One region of the Actinomadura kijaniata genome, then DNA from elsewhere that is predicted to be linked to it. Evidence: predicted binding sites of a transcription regulator. Region 1 holds the regulator's gene; the other holds the start of a gene.
What was found. Region 1 encodes HspR, which represses chaperone genes until heat shock. Its sites were predicted from a motif close to ANTTGAGTCNNNNNGACTCAANT; they were not measured.
Positions count from the first base shown of each region.

Region 2: lon (endopeptidase La) is a predicted target of HspR. The motif match lies at 2,690-2,712, and genes of this name have one in related genera.

Region 1 is NZ_JACJIA010000002.1:318,484-327,694, forward strand. It holds gene HNR61_RS08655 (RNA polymerase sigma factor) at 1-89, opposite strand, end outside; gene dnaK (molecular chaperone DnaK) at 452-2,317, shown strand; gene grpE (nucleotide exchange factor GrpE) at 2,385-3,014, shown strand; gene dnaJ (molecular chaperone DnaJ) at 3,118-4,278, shown strand; gene HNR61_RS08675 (heat shock protein transcriptional repressor HspR) at 4,398-4,853, shown strand; gene clpB (ATP-dependent chaperone ClpB) at 4,884-7,481, shown strand; gene HNR61_RS08685 (MFS transporter) at 7,538-8,716, opposite strand; gene HNR61_RS08690 (MBL fold metallo-hydrolase) at 8,814-9,211, opposite strand, start outside.
Region 2 is NZ_JACJIA010000004.1:716,149-725,359, forward strand. It holds gene HNR61_RS19355 (DUF3817 domain-containing protein) at 1-137, opposite strand, end outside; gene HNR61_RS19360 (hypothetical protein) at 141-608, opposite strand; gene HNR61_RS19365 (PadR family transcriptional regulator) at 691-1,020, shown strand; gene HNR61_RS19370 (permease prefix domain 1-containing protein) at 1,017-1,661, shown strand; gene HNR61_RS19375 (aminoglycoside phosphotransferase family protein) at 1,684-2,574, opposite strand; gene lon (endopeptidase La) at 2,746-5,139, shown strand; gene HNR61_RS19385 (DUF2267 domain-containing protein) at 5,263-5,652, shown strand; gene HNR61_RS19390 (hypothetical protein) at 5,664-6,029, shown strand; gene HNR61_RS19395 (DUF8617 domain-containing protein) at 6,063-6,617, shown strand; gene HNR61_RS19400 (hypothetical protein) at 6,604-7,158, opposite strand; gene HNR61_RS19405 (VanZ family protein) at 7,366-7,854, shown strand; gene HNR61_RS46855 (nitroreductase/quinone reductase family protein) at 7,866-9,211, opposite strand, start outside.

The sequences.
Region 1 (9,211 bases):
CGGTGGAAGACCTCGGCGAACGCCTCGGGCTCGCGCCTCGACCGCACGATCGCCGCGACGTCGCCGTCGGGCGGGCGGCTCTGGTCCATGGAGGGGGGTCCTTCCGGTGAGGAGGCTGGTCACCCCCTTCTCATCCGTAACGCCGATGCGTGTTCACGGTCGCGCCGTGTTTCCCCGGGAGCGGGTCGGGGACGCCTCGTCCCCTGGGTCGAGGCCGGGTCCTCCGGTGTGACGAAACCCCGGCCGGACGGGCCCGCGCGGGAACCGGAATACACCGCTCATACGTCCTGTTGTAGAGGTCAGCAGCAAAGTTGAGTCCGGTCGGCTCAAGTCATTTGACAAGAGATCGACCAGGGGGCAACCTGAGAAGCAGCAGAGGACTCGACCGGCCGCGAACCCACGGGGGCGGCGACCGGATCCCGATAGCGATCAGTTCGACGGAGGACGAGACATGGCACGTGCGGTCGGCATCGACCTCGGGACGACCAACTCGGTCGTCGCGGTACTGGAGGGCGGCGAGCCCACGGTCATCGCCAACGCGGAGGGGTCGCGGACCACGCCGTCCGTCGTCGCCTTCGCCAAGAACGGCGAGGTCCTGGTGGGCGAGGTCGCCAAGCGCCAGGCGGTGACCAACGTGGACCGGACGATCCGTTCGGTCAAGCGCGAGATGGGCACCGACTGGAAGACGACCATCGACGGCAAGGAGTTCACGCCGCAGCAGATCAGCGCGTTCGTGCTCCAGAAGCTCAAGCGGGACGCCGAGTCCTACCTGGGCGAGCCGGTCACCGACGCGGTGATCACCGTTCCGGCGTACTTCTCCGACCACCAGCGGCAGGCCACCAAGGAGGCCGGCCAGATCGCGGGCCTGAACGTCCTGCGCATCATCAACGAGCCGACCTCGGCGGCGCTGGCCTACCACCTGGAGAAGGAGAACGAGGCCACCATCCTGGTCTTCGACCTCGGCGGCGGCACCTTCGACGTCTCCCTGCTGGAGGTCGGCGACGGCGTGGTCGAGGTGAAGGCCACCTCCGGCGACAACCACCTCGGCGGTGACGACTGGGACAACGCCGTCGTCGACTGGCTGGTGGAGAAGTTCAAGAACTCCAACGGCGTCGACCTGTCCAAGGACAAGATGGCGCTGCAGCGGCTGCGCGAGGCCGCGGAGAAGGCGAAGATCGAGCTGTCCGGCGCGACCGAGACGCAGATCAACCTGCCCTACATCACCGCGTCCGCCGAGGGCCCGCTGCACCTGGACGAGAAGCTCACCCGCGCCGAGTTCCAGCGCATGACCGCCGACCTGCTGGAGCGGACCAAGGCCCCGTTCAACCAGGTCCTCAAGGACGCCGGGATCACCGTCAAGGACATCGACCAGGTCGTCATGGTGGGCGGCTCCACCCGCATGCCCGCGGTGTCCGAGCTGGTCAAGGAGCTGACCGGCGGCAAGGAGCCCAACAAGGGCGTCAACCCCGACGAGGTCGTCGCCATCGGCGCCTCCCTCCAGGCCGGCGTCCTGAAGGGCGAGGTCAAGGACGTCCTGCTGCTGGACGTGACCCCGCTGTCGCTGGGCATCGAGACCAAGGGCGGCATCTTCACCAAGATCATCGAGCGGAACACCACGATCCCGACCAAGCGGTCGGAGACGTTCACCACCGCCGACGACAACCAGCCGTCCGTGGAGATCCAGGTCTACCAGGGCGAGCGCGAGATCGCCGCGTACAACAAGAAGCTCGGCACCTTCCAGCTCACCGGCCTGCCGCCGGCGCCGCGCGGCGTCCCGCAGATCGAGGTCACCTTCGACATCGACGCCAACGGCATCGTCAACGTGTCGGCCAAGGACCTCGGCACCGGCAAGGAGCAGTCGATGGTCATCACCGGCGGCTCGGCGCTGCCGAAGGACGACATCGAGAAGATGATGCGCGAGGCCGAGCAGTACGCGGAGGAGGACCGCCGTCGCCGCGAGGAGGCCGAGGTCCGCAACCAGGCCGACTCGGCCGCCTACGGCACCGAGAAGTTCCTCAAGGAGAACGAGGACAAGGTCCCGGCCGAGCTGAAGTCCGAGGTGGAGGCCGCGGTCGCCGACGTCAAGAAGGCCCTGGAGGGCACCGACGTCGAGGCGATCAAGACCGCCAACGAGAAGCTCGCGCAGGTCAGCCAGAAGATGGGCGCGGCGATGTACGCCCAGGCCCAGCAGAGCGGCGAGGCCGCCGGGGCGAGCGCCGACGGCGGTCCGACCGCCGACGCGCAGGACGCCAAGGACGACGAGGTCGTCGACGCCGAGATCGTGGACGAGGACAAGCCGAAGGGTGGTGCCTCGTGAGCGAAGCGAACCAGAGAACACAGCACCTTAGGACACGCGGTGACGAGCCGCTAGGCGAGGAGGCGTCGTGACCTCTGACTCTTCCTCTGAAAAGGGCGAGGAGCGTGAGGGCCCGGTGATCCGCGACAAGCGACGCATCGACCCCGAGACCGGCCAAGTCCGGGAGCAGGCGGAGACGCCCGCTCCCGCGGCCCCGGCCGGCGGGGAGCGGCCCGTCGCGGACGGCGAGGCCGCCGCGCTCAAGGAACAGCTGGCCGAGCGCACCGCCGACCTCCAGCGGCTCCAGGCGGAGTACTCCAACTACCGCAAGCGGGTCGAGCGCGACAAGGGCACGATCCGGGAGCTGGCGATCGGCAACGTCCTCCAGGAACTGCTGCCGATCCTCGACGACATCGGCCGCGCCCGGGACCACAACGAGCTGGTCGGCGGGTTCAAGTCGATCGGCGAGGCCCTGGAGTCCACGGTCGGCAAGCTCGGCCTGGAGAGGTTCGGGGCGGAGGGCGAGCCCTTCGACCCCACCGTGCACGAGGCGCTGATGCACTCGTACTCGGCCGACGTGACCGAGACGTGCGTGGCGACCGTGCTGCAGCCCGGTTACCGCATCGGGGAACGGGTCCTGCGTCCGGCCCGCGTCGCGGTCGCCGAGCCGGACCCGAACGCCGAGTCCGCCGACTCCACCGGGTCGACGGGCGAGTGATCCGGACCCGGGCGGTCCCTCCCCGTGTGGGCGGGGGGCCGCCCGGGGCACGTACGACACGTACGGGCATGACGCTGACCGAGACAGCAGAGAGCGGGGCACAGTGAGCACCAAGGACTACCTGGAGAAGGACTACTACAAGGTCCTGGGTGTCTCGAAGACGGCCTCGCAGGACGAGATCAAGAAGTCCTACCGCAAGCTGGCGCGCCAGTACCACCCGGACGCCAACAAGGGCGACCGCGAGGCCGAGGAGAAGTTCAAGGAGGTCTCCGAGGCGTACGACGTCCTGTCCGACGAGAAGCGCCGCAAGGAGTACGACGCGGTGCGGTCGATGCCGGGTGGTTTCCGCGGCGGCCAGGGCGGCGGCTTCGGTTTCGACCTGGGGGACCTGTTCGGGCAGACCGGGGGCACCGCGAGCGGCGCCGGGGACAGGCTGGGAGACCTGTTCGGCGGGCTGTTCGGCGGGCGCGCCGGCAGGACCACCACCGGGACCCGGCGCCCGCGCCGGGGCTCGGACGTGGAGACCGAGGTGACGCTGTCGTTCGGCCGGGCGCTGAGCGGCGTCACCGTTCCGATCAAGCTGACCAGCGAGGCGGGGTGTCCCACCTGCCACGGCACCGGCGCCAAGGCCGGGACCGTGCCGCGGGTGTGCCCGGGCTGCGAGGGCACCGGGCAGGAGACGCGCAACCTCGGCAACTTCGGGTTCCAGGAGCCGTGCCACATCTGCCACGGCCGGGGGCTGGTCGTCGACGACCCGTGTCCGACCTGCCACGGCAGCGGCCGGGCCACCGGGACCCGCACCATCCAGGCCCGCATCCCGGCGGGCGTGGCCAACGGGCAGAAGATCCGCCTGCGGGGCAAGGGCGCGCCGGGCGAGAACGGCGGCCCGGCGGGCGACCTGTACGTGAACATCAAGGTGCTGCCGCACCGCGTGTTCGGCCGCTCCGGCGACAACCTGACGCTGACCCTGCCGGTCACGTTCGCCGAGGCCGCGCTGGGCGCGGAGGTGAAGGTGCCGACGTTCCAGGGCCAGCCGGTGACGCTGCGGCTTCCGGAGGGGACCCCGAACGGCCGCACCCTCCGGGTGAAGGGACGCGGCGCGACCCGGCGCGACGGCACCAAGGGCGACCTGCTCGTCACGGTGGACGTGCAGGTGCCGAGCAAGCTGGACGACACGACGCGCAAGGCGCTGGAGGCGCTGCGGAAGGCCGAGGACGGCGCGGACCTGCGCGCCGACCTGCTGCAACAGGCGCGAGAGGAGTAGCGGTCGGATGCTCGGCGGCGCCATGTCGTCCGGACTGGCGGGCGCCGGGCGCGCGGTGACCAGGACGACGAGGGAAGACGGCGCGGACCGGCGCCGACGAGCAGCGAGCGGAGCGAGCCATGGACACTGACCCGTTCGGCGACGACACTCCCGTCTACGTGATCTCGGTGGCGGCGCAGCTCTCCGGACTGCACCCGCAGACGCTGCGCACCTACGACCGGATGGGCCTGGTCTCGCCCGGCCGCACCGCCGGGCGGGGGCGCCGCTACTCCATGCGCGACATCGTGATGCTCCGCGAGATCCAGCGGCTCTCCCAGGAGGAGGGCATCAACCTGGCGGGCATCAAGCACATCCTCGAACTCCAGCGCGAGAACATCCGCCTCGCCGAGGAACTGGTCAAGACGCGGGCCGCGCTGGAGGACCTCGCCAACGAACTCGAATCGACCCGGGCCGTCGCGGCGCGGCTGGCGCAGCAGCGGCGGCGGGGGGACTCCGGCGACTCCGCGGGCACCGACCTGGTGCCGATCCGCCGCACCAGCGTCGTGGTGTGGCACGAACGCGGCCGCCGGGACTAGAAGGCTTTCGCACGGGGAGCGCTGACGGACATGGACACCAAGCTGACGTTGAAGAGCCGGGAGGCGGTGACCGTCGCCATCCGGCGGGCCTCCTCCGAGGGGCATCCGCAGATCGAGCCCGCGCACCTGCTGGCGGCGCTGCTGGCGCAGCCGGAGGGCACGACCGTTCCGCTGCTGGAGGCGGTCGGCGCGGACCCGAACGCGGTGCGCCGCGAGGTGGAGGAGCAGATCGCGCGGTTCCCGAAGGCGAGCGGGTCGACCGTTCCCGAGCCCCGGCTCTCCGGGCAGCTCAACCGGGTGCTGGCGACCGCGGGGCACCGCGCCGAGGAGTTGCAGGACGAGTACGTCTCCACCGAGCACCTGCTGGTGGGGCTGGCCGCCGACGGCGGTCCGGTCGCGGACCTGCTGAAGCGGTACGGCGCGTCGCCGCAGGCGCTGCTGGACGCGTTCGAGAAGGTCCGCGGCCACCAGAAGGTCACCAGCGAGAACCCCGAGGAGACCTACCAGGCGCTGGAGAAGTACGGCGTCGACCTGACCGCCGCCGCCCGCGAGGGCAAGCTCGACCCGGTCATCGGGCGCGACACCGAGATCCGGCGCGTGGTGCAGGTGCTGTCGCGGCGCACCAAGAACAACCCGGTGCTGATCGGCGAGCCCGGCGTCGGCAAGACCGCCGTCGTGGAGGGCCTCGCCCAGCGGATCGTGGCCGGGGACGTTCCCGAGTCGCTGCGCAACAAGCGGCTGGTCTCCCTGGATCTCGGCGCGATGGTCGCGGGGGCGAAGTACCGGGGCGAGTTCGAGGAGCGGCTGAAGGCCGTCCTGACCGAGATCAAGCAGAGCAACGGGCAGATCGTCACGTTCATCGACGAGCTGCACACCGTCGTCGGGGCCGGTGGCGCCGAGGGCGCGATGGACGCCGGGAACATGCTCAAGCCGATGCTGGCGCGCGGCGAGCTGCGCATGATCGGCGCGACGACGCTGGACGAGTACCGGGAGCGGATCGAGAAGGACCCCGCCCTGGAGCGCCGGTTCCAGCAGGTCTTCGTCGGGGAGCCGTCGGTCGAGGACACCATCGCGATCCTGCGCGGCCTGAAGGGCCGCTACGAGGCGCACCACAAGGTGCAGATCAACGACTCGGCGCTGGTCGCCGCCGCCACCCTGTCGGACCGGTACATCACCGCGCGGTTCCTGCCGGACAAGGCGATCGACCTGGTGGACGAGGCCGCGTCCCGGCTCCGCATGGAGATCGACTCGCGGCCGGTCGAGATCGACGAGCTCCAGCGCGCCGTCGACCGGCTGAAGATGGAGGAGCTGGCGCTCGCCAAGGAGACCGACGAGGCCTCCAAGCAGCGGCTGGAACGGCTCCGCCGCGACCTGGCCGACCGGCAGGAGCAGCTGAACGCGCTGGTCGCCCGCTGGGAGCGGGAGAAGGCCGGGCTGAACCGGGTCGGTGAGCTCAAGGAGCGCATCGACCAGCTGCGCGGCGAGGCCGAGCGCGCCCAGCGCGACGGCGACCTGGAGACCTCCGCCCGCCTGACCTACGGCGAGATCCCCACGCTGGAGAAGCAGCTGGAGGAGGCGTCGGCGCAGGCCGAGAACCGCGACGCGATGGTCAAGGAGGAGGTCGGCCCCGACGACGTCGCCGACGTGGTGGCGTCCTGGACCGGCATCCCGGCGGGCCGCCTGATGGAGGGCGAGACCGCCAAGCTGCTGCGGATGGAGGACGAGCTCGGCAGGCGCCTGATCGGCCAGCGGACGGCCGTGCAGGCGGTGTCGGACGCGGTGCGCCGCGCCCGCGCCGGGATCTCCGACCCGGACCGGCCGACCGGCTCGTTCCTGTTCCTCGGCCCGACCGGCGTCGGCAAGACCGAGCTGGCCAAGGCCCTGGCGGAGTTCCTGTTCGACGACGAGCGGGCCACCACCCGCATCGACATGAGCGAGTACTCCGAGAAGCACTCGGTGGCCCGGCTGGTCGGGGCGCCGCCCGGCTACGTCGGCTACGAGGAGGGCGGCCAGCTCACCGAGTCCGTCCGGCGCCGCCCGTACTCGGTGGTGCTGCTGGACGAGGTGGAGAAGGCCCACCCGGAGGTCTTCGACATCCTCCTCCAGGTGCTCGACGACGGCCGTCTCACCGACGGTCAGGGCCGCACCGTCGACTTCCGCAACACGATCCTCATCCTGACCTCCAACATCGGGTCGCAGTTCCTGGTCGATCCGACGCTGGAGAACGGGACCAAGCGCGAGGCGGTGATGAACGCGGTGCGGGCGTCGTTCAAGCCGGAGTTCCTCAACCGCCTGGACGACGTGATCCTGTTCGACGCGCTGTCGACCGACGAGCTGACGCGGATCGTGGACCTCCAGGTGGACCGGCTGGCGGCGCGGCTGGCGGACCGGCAGCTCACGCTGACGGTCACCCCGGCGGCGCGCGAGTGGCTGGCGCTGACCGGCTACGACCCGCTGTACGGCGCGCGTCCGCTGCGCCGCCTGGTGCAGACCGCGATCGGCGACCAGCTCGCCCGCGAGCTGCTGTCGGGCAAGGTCCGCGACGGCGAGGAGGTGGTGGTGGACCTCGACGAGGCCGCCGACCGGCTGACCGTCGGCCCGGCGGGGACGGTGACCCTCACCAAGTGACCCTCACCGAGTGACCGGAAGGGGCCCCGGACGGCGCGTCCGGGGCCCTTCCGCGGTCACCGGCCGGTGCGCGCGCCGAGGACGGTGAGGACGGCGGCGGCCAGTCCGGCGCCCGCCGCCGCCAGCGCCGCGCCGTCGGCGCCGAACGCGTCCGACAGCGCGCCGAACGCGAACGGCGCGACGGCCGCGCCGGAGAACACGCCGACCTGGACGGTGTGCCCGGCGTTCTCGGCCCGGCCGGGCAGCAGCCGGATCACGGTGGCGAGCAGCAGCCCCGTCCACCCCCATCCGGCGGAGAACGCCAGCACCGCGCCCACCAGGAACGCCGCCGGGTGCCCGAGGGCGACGAGCGCGAGCCCGGCCGCCCCGGCGGCCATCATCGCGGCGATGACGGCGGGGTTGTGCCGGGGCGCGCGGTCGGTGAGCCCGCCCGCGGCGAGCCGCACGGCGATGGCGAGCAGCGCGCTGAGCGACAGCAGGTTCCCCGCGACCGCGCCCGCGATCCCGGCGTGGCCGGCGAGCGTCACGAAGTAGGTGGCGACGGCGTTGTTCCCGGCCGCCGACAGCGCCGCCGCGACCGCCCAGAGCCGCAGCGTCCGGCCCGCTCCGGCGTTCGCGGGGTCCGGGGCGCCCGGTCGCGGCGCGGCCGGGGCGGCGGCCGGGACGCGGGTCAGCGGGGCGAGGGCCGCCGGGAGCAGGGCGATCACGGCGGCGGCCGCCATCGCGGCGCGCCAGCCGTGGGCGGGCAGGACGAACGCGACCAGCATCCCGGGGATCAGGGTGGCGGCCCCCAGGGCCGCGCCGACCAGGCCCGACGCCAGGGAGCGGCGGTGCTCGGGGGCGCGGGCGGCGATCACGCGTCCGGCGGCGGGCTGCACCAGGGCGTTGGTCAGGCCGCCCGCCGCCAGCGCCGCGAACAGCACCGCCGCGTGGGTCGCCAGGGAGACGGCCAGCAGGGTCGCCGACGCCGCGAGGGCGGCGACGGTGAGCGCGGTGGGCACCGGGAGGCGGGCCGCCAGCCGTTTGGCGAACGGCGAGCCGAGCGCGGTGGCGGCGTAGAAGACGCTCATCGCCAGCCCCAGCGTCAGCCGGGAGACGCGCAGGTCGGCGGCGATGGGAGCGGTGAACGCGCCCACCGTGAAACCGGGCGTGACGGTGACCGTCGCGGTGAGGGCGGCGGCCGTCACCGCGGGCCAGAGGCCCGCGGCGCGAGCGGGGAGGGCGAAGGCCGTCATGCCGCGCTCTCCCGGTCCCCGCCACGGACACGGGCGGAAACGGCGGCCCCGCGTCGCGGCCCGGCGGCCCGCGACACGGAAGCCCGGGACGAAGCGGTCACGCCACCGGCTCCCAGTGGCCGTCGCGGACGCGGCCGAAGGGCACGTCCGCGAAGTGGACGCCGAAGCCGAGCGTGCCGGGCTCGGAGAGCTCGGCGACCAGGAGGGCGCGTTCCTTGGCGGCCAGCTCCGGGTCGTGGTCGACGGCGGCGGACCAGTCGGGGCGGGTGGCCTGCGCCGGGGAGTGCAGGGCGTCGCCGAACGCGAGCAGGCGCCGCCCGCCGGAGGTGATCTCGTAGACGGTGTGCCCGGGGGTGTGCCCCGCGGTGATCCGGGTCCGGACGCCGGGGAAGATCTCCTCGCCGTCGGTGAAGGTGCGCACGCGGGGGGCGAGGGCGTCGAGGGTCTCGGCGGGGGTGCCGTGCTCGATGGCGTGCTCGCGGTCGGCCCACTCGG
Region 2 (9,211 bases), on a different contig from region 1:
AGGGTGGCCAGGTAGGCGGTGCCGTGGACCGGACCGCCGAGCGAGGTGATCACTTCGGTGTGGACGGTCGCCAGGTTGACCAGCAGGAGGGCCAGCGAGAGCGCCTCGACGGCGGCGGCGACGCGGAGCGCGCGCATCGGTCACGCCCCCGTGGTGGAGCCGGGGCGGACGATCATCAGGACGGTGACGGTCGCCCACAGCAGGTTGAACACGCCGGTCACCATGGACAGCCGGGCGGCCGTCGCGCGCGTCACGCCCGTGTTCGCTCCCGTGTCCATCCCCGTGTCCGCTCCCGTGCCCGTCGCGGCCAGCAGGCGCTGCTGGCCGGGCAGGATGGCCCCCACCAGCAGGATCGCGGCGACCGTGGTCAACGCGATCGACGTCACCAGCCAGGCGTCGCCCAGCACCCCCATGCGGGCGCCGGTGGCCGCGCCGAACGCCGGCACGGCGACGCCCACCACGGTGTAGCCGCGGCAGACGCGGTACAGGAACGCGGCCGTGCCGGGTGACTCCCGCGCGTACCGGGGGAACAGCGAGGCGGCCACCGCGACCGGCCCGATCGCCAGGATCGCCGCCAGGACGTGGATCGACAGCAGCAGTTTGGTCATGCGGGCTCCTTGAGTAGGTCGCCAATATGTTGGCTGCCAATACATAGCACGCCTACATGTTGGTTGTGTAGGCTGCCTACCCATGAAGGGTGATGCGGTGCGCGGGCATCTGGACGGCCTGCTGCTGGCCGCGCTGGAGTCGGGTCCGCTGCACGGTTACGCGATCATCACGGCGGTGCAGGAGCGCAGCGGTGGCGCGCTGGAGCTGCGGACCGGGACCGTGTACCCGGCGCTGAACCGGCTGGAACGGCTCGGCCTGCTGCGCAGCGGATGGCAGGCGATGGGCGAGCGCAAACGGCGCTGCTACGAGCTGACCGACGCCGGCCGGCGCTCCCTGGCCGAGGAGCGCAGCGCCTGGCGCGCGTTCACCGCCGCCGTCGGCGCGGTGCTGGACCCCGGGCCCGCGACATGACCGCGCCCGCGATCGAGGAGCACGTCACGGCGCTGGCGTCGGCGCTGCGCGGCCCGGCGCGCGTCCGGGACCGGATGGTGCGGGAGGCGCGCGACGGCCTCCTCGACGCGGCCGACGCCCTCGCGGCCGAGGGGCTGCCGGGCGACGAGGCCGCCCGCCTGGCGGTGCGCGACTTCGGCGCGGTCGAGGAGATCGTCCCCGACTTCCAGCGGGAGCTGGCCGTCGCCCAGGCGCGCCGCACCGCCGGGACGGTCGCGCTCGTCGTCCCGTTCCTGGTGGCCTGCTGGACGATGGTGGGCGACCCCGGCCCGGGGACGGCGTCCCTGGTCGCCGGGATGCTGGCCGTCCACGCCGGGGGCGTCGCGGTCGTCACGGCCGTGCTCGCCGCCGCCGCGCTGGCCGCGACCGGCACGGTGGCCCGCCGCCTGCCGGACCCGGACCGGCTGCCCGAGCTGGTCGCCTGGACGGGCACCACGGCGGGCGCGGCGCTGGGGGTCGGGGCGCTGGCCGTCACGGTCTCGTCCCTGCTGGCGGCGGACTGGCGGCTGGCCGCCCTCACCGGGATCCTGACGCTGGTCTCGCACGCCAGGGTCGCCGCGTCGGCCCGCGCCTGCCGCACCTGCGCCCGCCTGGCCCCCTGACGCCGGAGGGCGCCCCGGGCGTTCAGCGCGCCGCGGCGGGGCCGAGGATCGCGCGGATGACGTACCGGGCGTTGGCGGAGATGACCGGGTTGGTGCGCCGGTAGTAGGGGAGCTGGATCACCGCCATGGACAGCGCCCAGCCGCGTCCGCGCAGCCAGGTGGCCTCGTCGGCCCCTACGGAGTCGCGGAACGCGGCGCGGGCCGTGGCGGGCAGCAGGTTCCAGGCGGGGATCAGGTCGCAGGCCGGGTCGCCGACCCCGGCGGTCGCGAAGTCGAGCACGGCGGTGAGCCGGCCCCGGCCGACCAGCAGGTTGCTCGGCATCAGGTCCGAGTGGACCCAGCACGGCTCCCCGTCCCACGGGGGCGCGGCGAGCGACTCCTCCCAGGCGGCCAGGGCCGCGGCGGCGTCGAACGGCTCGCCGGTGCGGGCCAGGTCCGCGATCGCCCGGCGGGTGGCGGCGTCCACCCCGGCCAGCGGGCCGCCGCGGTAGGCGGGGGGACCGCCCGCGACGTCGGCCCCGCGCAGCTCCCGGACGAACCGGCCCAGGTCCCGCGCCAGCCCCTCGGCGTCGTCGAGATCGCCCTCGACGGGGTTCTCGCCCTCGATCCACCGGTGGACCGACCACGGCCAGGGATAGCCCTCGCCGGGCCGGCCGCGCGCGACCACGGAGGGGATCGGGACCGGCAGGAACGGCGCCAGCCGCGGCGGCCAGCGCCGCTCGCGCTCCAGGTCCCTGACGCCGCCGGCGGTCAGGGGGAGCCGCACCGACAGCGCGCCGCCGAGCCGGTAGACGGCGTTGACGGTCCCGCCGGAGGCGACCCGGGTGACCGGCAACCCCGTCCACCGGGGGAACTGGGCACTGATCAGCCGCTCCACCAGGCGGGCGTCGGTGGGGAACTCGTCGGCGTGCATGGTGCTCACGGCGCGATCCGACCGTTTCGGGCTCCCGCCCGTCAACCGGATTTCCGGCTTCCCGGATGATCGCTCAGAGCGAACGTTGCTGAGGAAATTATTTCGTGCTCCGTTTTCTTGAGTGTGTATGACTCAACCTGAGTCGCCCGAACACGGACTTGGAGCTGAAGCATGAGCGAGACCCTGACGCTGCCGGTGCTGCCTCTGGACGACGGGGCCGTTCTGCCGGGCATGGTCGTTCCGCTGGACCTGTCGGAGGGCGAGGTCCGCGCCGCCGTCGAGGCCGCCCGGGCCGTCGCGCGGCCCACCGGCCCGGGCATCCGCTCGGCCGCCAAGCCGCGCGTGCTGCTGGTGCCCCGCCGCAACGGGCAGTACACGGCGGTCGGGACCCTCGGCGTGATCGAGCAGGAGGGGCGGCTGCCCGGCGGCGAGCCGGGGGCCGTCGTGCGCGGGGTGTCCCGCGTGCGCATCGGGCAGGGCACCACCGGACCCGGCGCGGCGCTGTGGGTGGAGGGCGTCCAGATCGAGACGCCGCCGGCCACCGGCCGCGCGAACGAGCTGGCCAAGGAGTACAAGGGCCTGGTCAGCGCCATCCTGCAGAAGCGCGGCGCGTGGCAGGTCGTGGACGTGGTGCAGCAGATCGACGACCCGTCGACGCTGGCCGACAACTCCGGCTACGCGCCCTACCTGACCGACGACCAGAAGATCCAGGTCCTGGAGACCCCCGACGTCGTCGAGCGGCTCACCCTGGTGATCGGCTGGGCCCGGGAGCACCTGGCCGAGCTGGACGTCGCCGAGACGATCCGCAAGGACGTCCAGGAGGGCATGGAGAAGACCCAGCGCGAGTACCTCCTGCGGCAGCAGCTGGAGGCCGTCCGCAAGGAGCTCGCCGAGCTCAACGGCGACCCGGCCGACGAGGAGGACGACTACCGCGAGCGCATCGAGGCCGCGAACCTGCCCGAGAAGGTCCGCGAGGCCGCGCTCAAGGAGGTCGACAAGCTGGAGCGCTCCTCCGACGCCTCCCCCGAGGGCGGCTGGATCCGCACCTGGCTGGACACCGTCCTCGACATCCCCTGGAACGAGCGCAGCGAGGACTCCTACGACATCGCGGGCGCGCGGGCGATCCTGGACGCCGACCACACCGGTCTCGACGACGTCAAGGAGCGCATCATCGAGTACCTGGCCGTGCGCAAGCGGCGCGAGGAGCGGGGCCTCGGCGTCGTCGGCGGGCGGCGCAGCGGCGCGGTGCTGGCGCTGACCGGTCCTCCCGGGGTCGGCAAGACCTCCCTGGGCGAGTCGATCGCGCGGGCGATGGGACGCGGGTTCGTGCGCGTGGCGCTCGGCGGCGTCCGCGACGAGGCCGAGATCCGCGGCCACCGGCGCACCTACGTCGGCGCGCTGCCCGGCCGGATCGTGCGCGCCATCCGCGAGGCGGGGTCGATGAACCCGGTCGTGCTGCTGGACGAGATCGACAAGGTCGGCTCCGACTACCGGGGCGACCCGACCGCCGCGCTGCTGGAGGTCCTGGACCCCGAGCAGAACCACACCTTCCGCGACCACTACCTGGAGGTCGAGCTCGACCTGAGCGACGTGCTGTTCGTGGCGACCGCCAACGTGGTCGAGGCGATCCCCGGCCCGCTGCTGGACCGCATGGAGCTGGTGGAGCTGGACGGCTACACCGAGCACGAGAAGGTCACCATCGCCCGCGACCACCTGGTCCCGCGCGAGCTGGAGAAGGCCGGGCTGGACGGCGAGGAGGTGACGTTCACCGAGGCGGCGCTGCGCCGGCTGGCGTCGGAGTACACGCGGGAGGCCGGGGTGCGCTCCCTGGACCGCGCCGTCGCCCGCGTCCTGCGCAAGGTCGCGGCGAACGTGGCCCTGGACCGGTCCGCCCTGCCGCTGACCGTGGACGCGGCGGACCTGAAGGAGTACCTGGGCCGCCCCCGGTTCACGCCGGAGGCGGAGCTCAGCCGGTCCGAGCGGCGCACGGCCGTCCCGGGCGTGGCGACCGGCCTGGCCGTGACCGGCGCGGGCGGCGACGTCCTCTACATCGAGGCGTCGCTGGCCGACCCGGAGACCGGCGGGACGGGCGTGACGCTCACCGGCCAGCTCGGCGACGTCATGAAGGAGTCGGCGCAGATCGCGCTCAGCTACCTGCGGTCGCGCGGGGCCGAGCTGGAGCTGCCGGTCGGCGACCTGAAGGACCGCGGGGTGCACGTCCACGTCCCGGCCGGGGCCGTGCCCAAGGACGGGCCGAGCGCGGGCATCACGATGACCACCGCCCTCGCCTCGCTGCTGTCGGGCCGCCCGGTCCGGCCGGACGTGGCGATGACCGGTGAGGTGTCGCTGACCGGCCGGGTCCTGCCGATCGGCGGCCTGAAGCAGAAGCTGCTGGCCGCCTCCCGGCTCGGGATCACCACCGCGATCGTGCCCAAGCGCAACGAGCCGGACCTGGAGGACGTGCCCGCCGAGGTGCTGGAGAACATGACCGTCCACACCGTCAGCGACGTCCGCGAGGTCCTGGACCTGGCGCTGGAGCCCGCCCGGCAGGTCGTCGCGGTCTGACCCGCGGGGACGGCGGGGCCGCCCCTCCCCCCGGAGGGGCGACCCCGCCGTGTTTATCTCCCGTCACAGTGGTTAGGCGGCCGGGTGGGAGCGAGGACGACCACGTCGTGGGGGAGGGACCTCATGCATGACCACGAGTTCCTGGCCCGGGTCCGCGAGCGGGGCGGGTACGCCGACCAGGACGAGGCGCGCCGGGTCACCGTCGCGGTGCTCCAGGTGCTGGCCGAGCGCGTCACGGCGGGGGAGGCCAGGGACCTGGCCGCGGAACTTCCCGGCTCGCTGGCGGGGGCGCTGGCCCCCGGGCGCGGGTCGGCCGACCGGTTCGGCGTCGAGGAGTTCTGCCGCCGGGTGTCCGGACGCGTCGGGGGCGGCTCCCGCGCCGCCGGGCGGGACGCCGGCGCGGTGCTGAGCACCGTGGCCGACGCCGTCCCGCCCGGCGAGCTCGACCATCTCACCGGCCGGCTCCCGGCCGGCTACGCCGCGCTGTTCGGCCGGGCCGGGCTCGGAGCCTGAAGGAGACCGCCATGACCGTCACGAAGTTCCAGGACCTGCCGCTGGCCGACCGGGACCGCGAGTGGGACGGCCCGGCCGCGGAGAAACGCGTCCGCGCCTGGGCCGACGCCAAGGACGAGCCGAACGCCGCCTACCGCGACGCGCACCTCTGGTACGACGGCGACAAGCCGGACAATTTCACCAGCTACAAGCTGCCGATCGCGGACGTGGTCGGCGGGAGGCTCAAGGCCGTCCCGCGCGGGATCTTCGCCGCCGCGGCCGTCCTGGACGGCGCCCGCGGTGGCGCGGGCCTGCCGAAGGACGAGATCTCCAGGGTGAAGGCCCACCTGGCCAGGTACTACGCGAAGATGGACGAGACCCCGCCCTGGGACGGGTGACACCGGGCCGCGCCGCCCGGCCATGATGGGCGGATGAAGATCCGGTGCGTGTGCGGGGCGGTCATCGTCGACCAGAGCGACTTCCTCCCGGACAAGGCGCGGCTCATCGCCGACCGGGACTGGGAGGACGTCCTCCATCCCGAGGGCGACGCCCCGCTCGACGAGGTCCGGGAACGGGCCTGGAGGTGGAGCCGCTCGCTGTGGCAGTGCGCCGCGTGCGGCCGGCTCTACGTCGACGACCGGAACGGCCGGCCGCACCGCTTCGACCCGGCGGAGGCCGGCGTCCCCCGGGACCTGCTCGGCTCGGTCCACGGGGAACGCTGGAAGGGCCAGCTGCGGGGGTACTGGCGCGCCTCGCGGCCCGGGGCGCCCGGCGACCTCTGGTGGTCGTGCGGGGCGGACGACGAGGGGTTCGAGGAGTTCACCTCCCGGGAGGCGCTGGAGAGGCGCTACCGGGAGGTGTTCGCGCGCCTGCGCTCGCTGGGCATCCTGCGTTCGGCGCTGCTCAGCGAGGGGGAGCGCACGGTCCACCGGTGGCCCGAGGCCACCCCGGACCGAGTCACCCCGGGCTGGGTCACCCCAGGCTGAGGCCGACGGCCCACATCCCCGCGCTCGCCACGCCGGCCAGGGCCAGCAGGCAACCGAGCGCCATCCGGGCGTTCTCCCCGGGGCGGCGGACCGCGGCCAGCACGCCGAACCCCGCGACGACGATCCCGAGCAGGCCGAGCCCGCCCCAGCCGACGCCGCGCCACCGGAGCCGGTCGAGCGCTCCGGCGTCGGCGCGCACCGCCTCGGCGCCGGGCCCGCCGGACGCCGGCAGCCGCGCGGGGTAGGCGCCGCCGGGGTTCACCCCGTCGGTGTCGTGCTCGTCGAAGGGACGCACGTACCGCCGCGTGACCCGGCCGTCGTCGGAGCGGAACGTTCCCGAGCAGAACCGGGACGACCGGATCCTGTCGCACGCGTCCACGGTGTACCGGCCGGGAACGCCCCGGTCGACGGCGGCCCGCGCGTCCAGGTACTTGCCGGAGAACCCCGTCCACCCGGTGAAACCGAGCGCGAGCCCGACGATGAGCGGGACGACGGCCCGCTTCCACCGTGTCCCCTGGCGCCCGTCCGTCTGCTGGTCCATGTCCCTCGCTCCCACCACCGCGGTGGTGGGAGCGTACTGGAGCGGAAGGCGCGGTGGTCCGGTCCGCCGCGGCTCGTCGATCCCGTCCGGACGCCGTCCGCGATCGTGTCGGGACGGACGGTGCGCCGGGCGCATGAATGTTGGTCAAGCGGGGACCAAGCGTGGGGCAAGGCCCCCTGGGATCCGACGAGACGCGAGGAGTGAAAGGTGACGAGCACGGCGGAGATGCGACACACGACGTCCCGGGAGGAACGCGCGCCCTGGTACGTGGTCCTGCTGCGGATGGCGGGCGTGCTGGTGGCGCTCGGGGCGCTGGGGGTGTTCTTCTACTACGCGTTCCGCCTCACCCTGATGCCCGTCCAGGACAACGGCCAGGCGGGCGGCAACCTTCGCCCCGGCCACTCGCTCAGCTTCTACCTGGAACGCCCCACCAGGGAGGCGCTGCTGCAGATCGGCGGGAACGTCCTGCTGCTCGCCCCGCTCGGCGTGCTGCTGCCGTGGATCTCGGTGCGGCTGCGCGGGCTGTTCCGCCTGGCGGTCGTCGTGGCGCTGCTGTCGCTGGCCATCGAGTGCGTTCAGGGCCTGCTGGTGCTGGGGCGCGCGTTCGACATCGACGACGTCATCCTCAACACCGCCGGGGCCGTGCTCGCCTACCTGTTCCTGGGCCGCAAGGTCTCCCGCGCCATGCGCGGGTAGCGCGGTGTCGGCTAACGCGGTGTCAGCCTGAAGACGCGCAGCTGTCGTTCCACCCGCTCCACGTAGCGGTCGTAGACCGGCCACACCTTCAGCAGCCTCGGCCACACCTCGGCGCGCTCCTCGCCGGAGAGCAGCCGCGCGGTGACCGGGACGGTGCGGCCCCGGAACGACACCTGCGCGTCGGGGTGCTTCAGCAGGTTCCCCGTCCACGCCGGGTGCTTCTCGCGGCCGAAGTTGGAGCCGACCACCACCCACGAACCGTCCTCGTCGGGCATGCACGCCAGCGGCGTCGTGCGCGGCAGGCCGCTGACCGCGCCGGTCGTGGTGAGCACCAGGCTCGGCACGAGCGCCTGCCCGAGCAGGAACCGCCCGCCCGAGGCCCGGTGCAGCGCCCGGTCGAGCGGCGGCACGATCTTCGGTCCCACCCTGGAGAACCACCGCGCGCCCGACACCCTCGTCATGAGGGGGCCGAACGCGCGCCGCGCGAAGGTCTGCTGGGGCATCGTGAGTCGCTCCTTACCGCCGGGCGCCATCCGCCCGGCCCTGCGGGGATCGAGGTGTCCCGCCTCGGCGAGCCAGCGCAGGGAGTCCGCGACGGTCTCCCGCACCGGCCGCAACGTCAGGTCCAGGGCCGCCAGCGCCGGCTCGTCGTCGGTCGGCACCAGCGTCACCATGAACTCGGCGGCGTCGCGGGTCAGCGGGTAGTCGAACGGCCGCACCCGCTTGGCGGCGTCCAGCAGCGTTCCCGCGCCGAGCAGCGCGCCGCCGGGAACGCGCAGCCGGCGGCACGGCACCCCGGTCAGCGAGTCGCACAGGTCCGCGTACCGCGGCCAGGTGAGATGGTGCCCGCCGAGCAGCCACCGCTCACCGCCCCGGCCGGCCGAGACGGCGCGGGCCAGGGCCTCGCCCAGGTCGCGCACGTCGACGACCGAGACCCCGCCCGGCGGCAGCGGCCACATCCTGCCGAGCGCCCCGGCCATGCCCTCCATGAGCGCGTCCAGCGTCGGCTGGTGCGGCCCGCACACCCCGCCCGGGTACACGACGACGACCGGGGCGCCCCCGTCCTGGAGCTCCCGCACGTACCTCTCGGCGGCCAGCTTGGAACGCCCGTAGTCGTTGCGCGGCGACGCCAGCGGCGAGGCGGCGGTGATGACTGGCCCGGCGGGCGGCACGAACACCGCGATCGTCGACACGTGGACCACCGGCGCCAGGCCCGCCCCGACCGCGCCGCCCACGACGTTCCGGGTGCCGCGCACGTTCACCTGGAGGAGGTCCGGCCGCGCCCCGCCCGCGGAGCGTTGCCCCTCCGCGGAGGAGGCGGATGCCCTGGGCGGAGCCAGGTGGGCGCGCGCGCTGT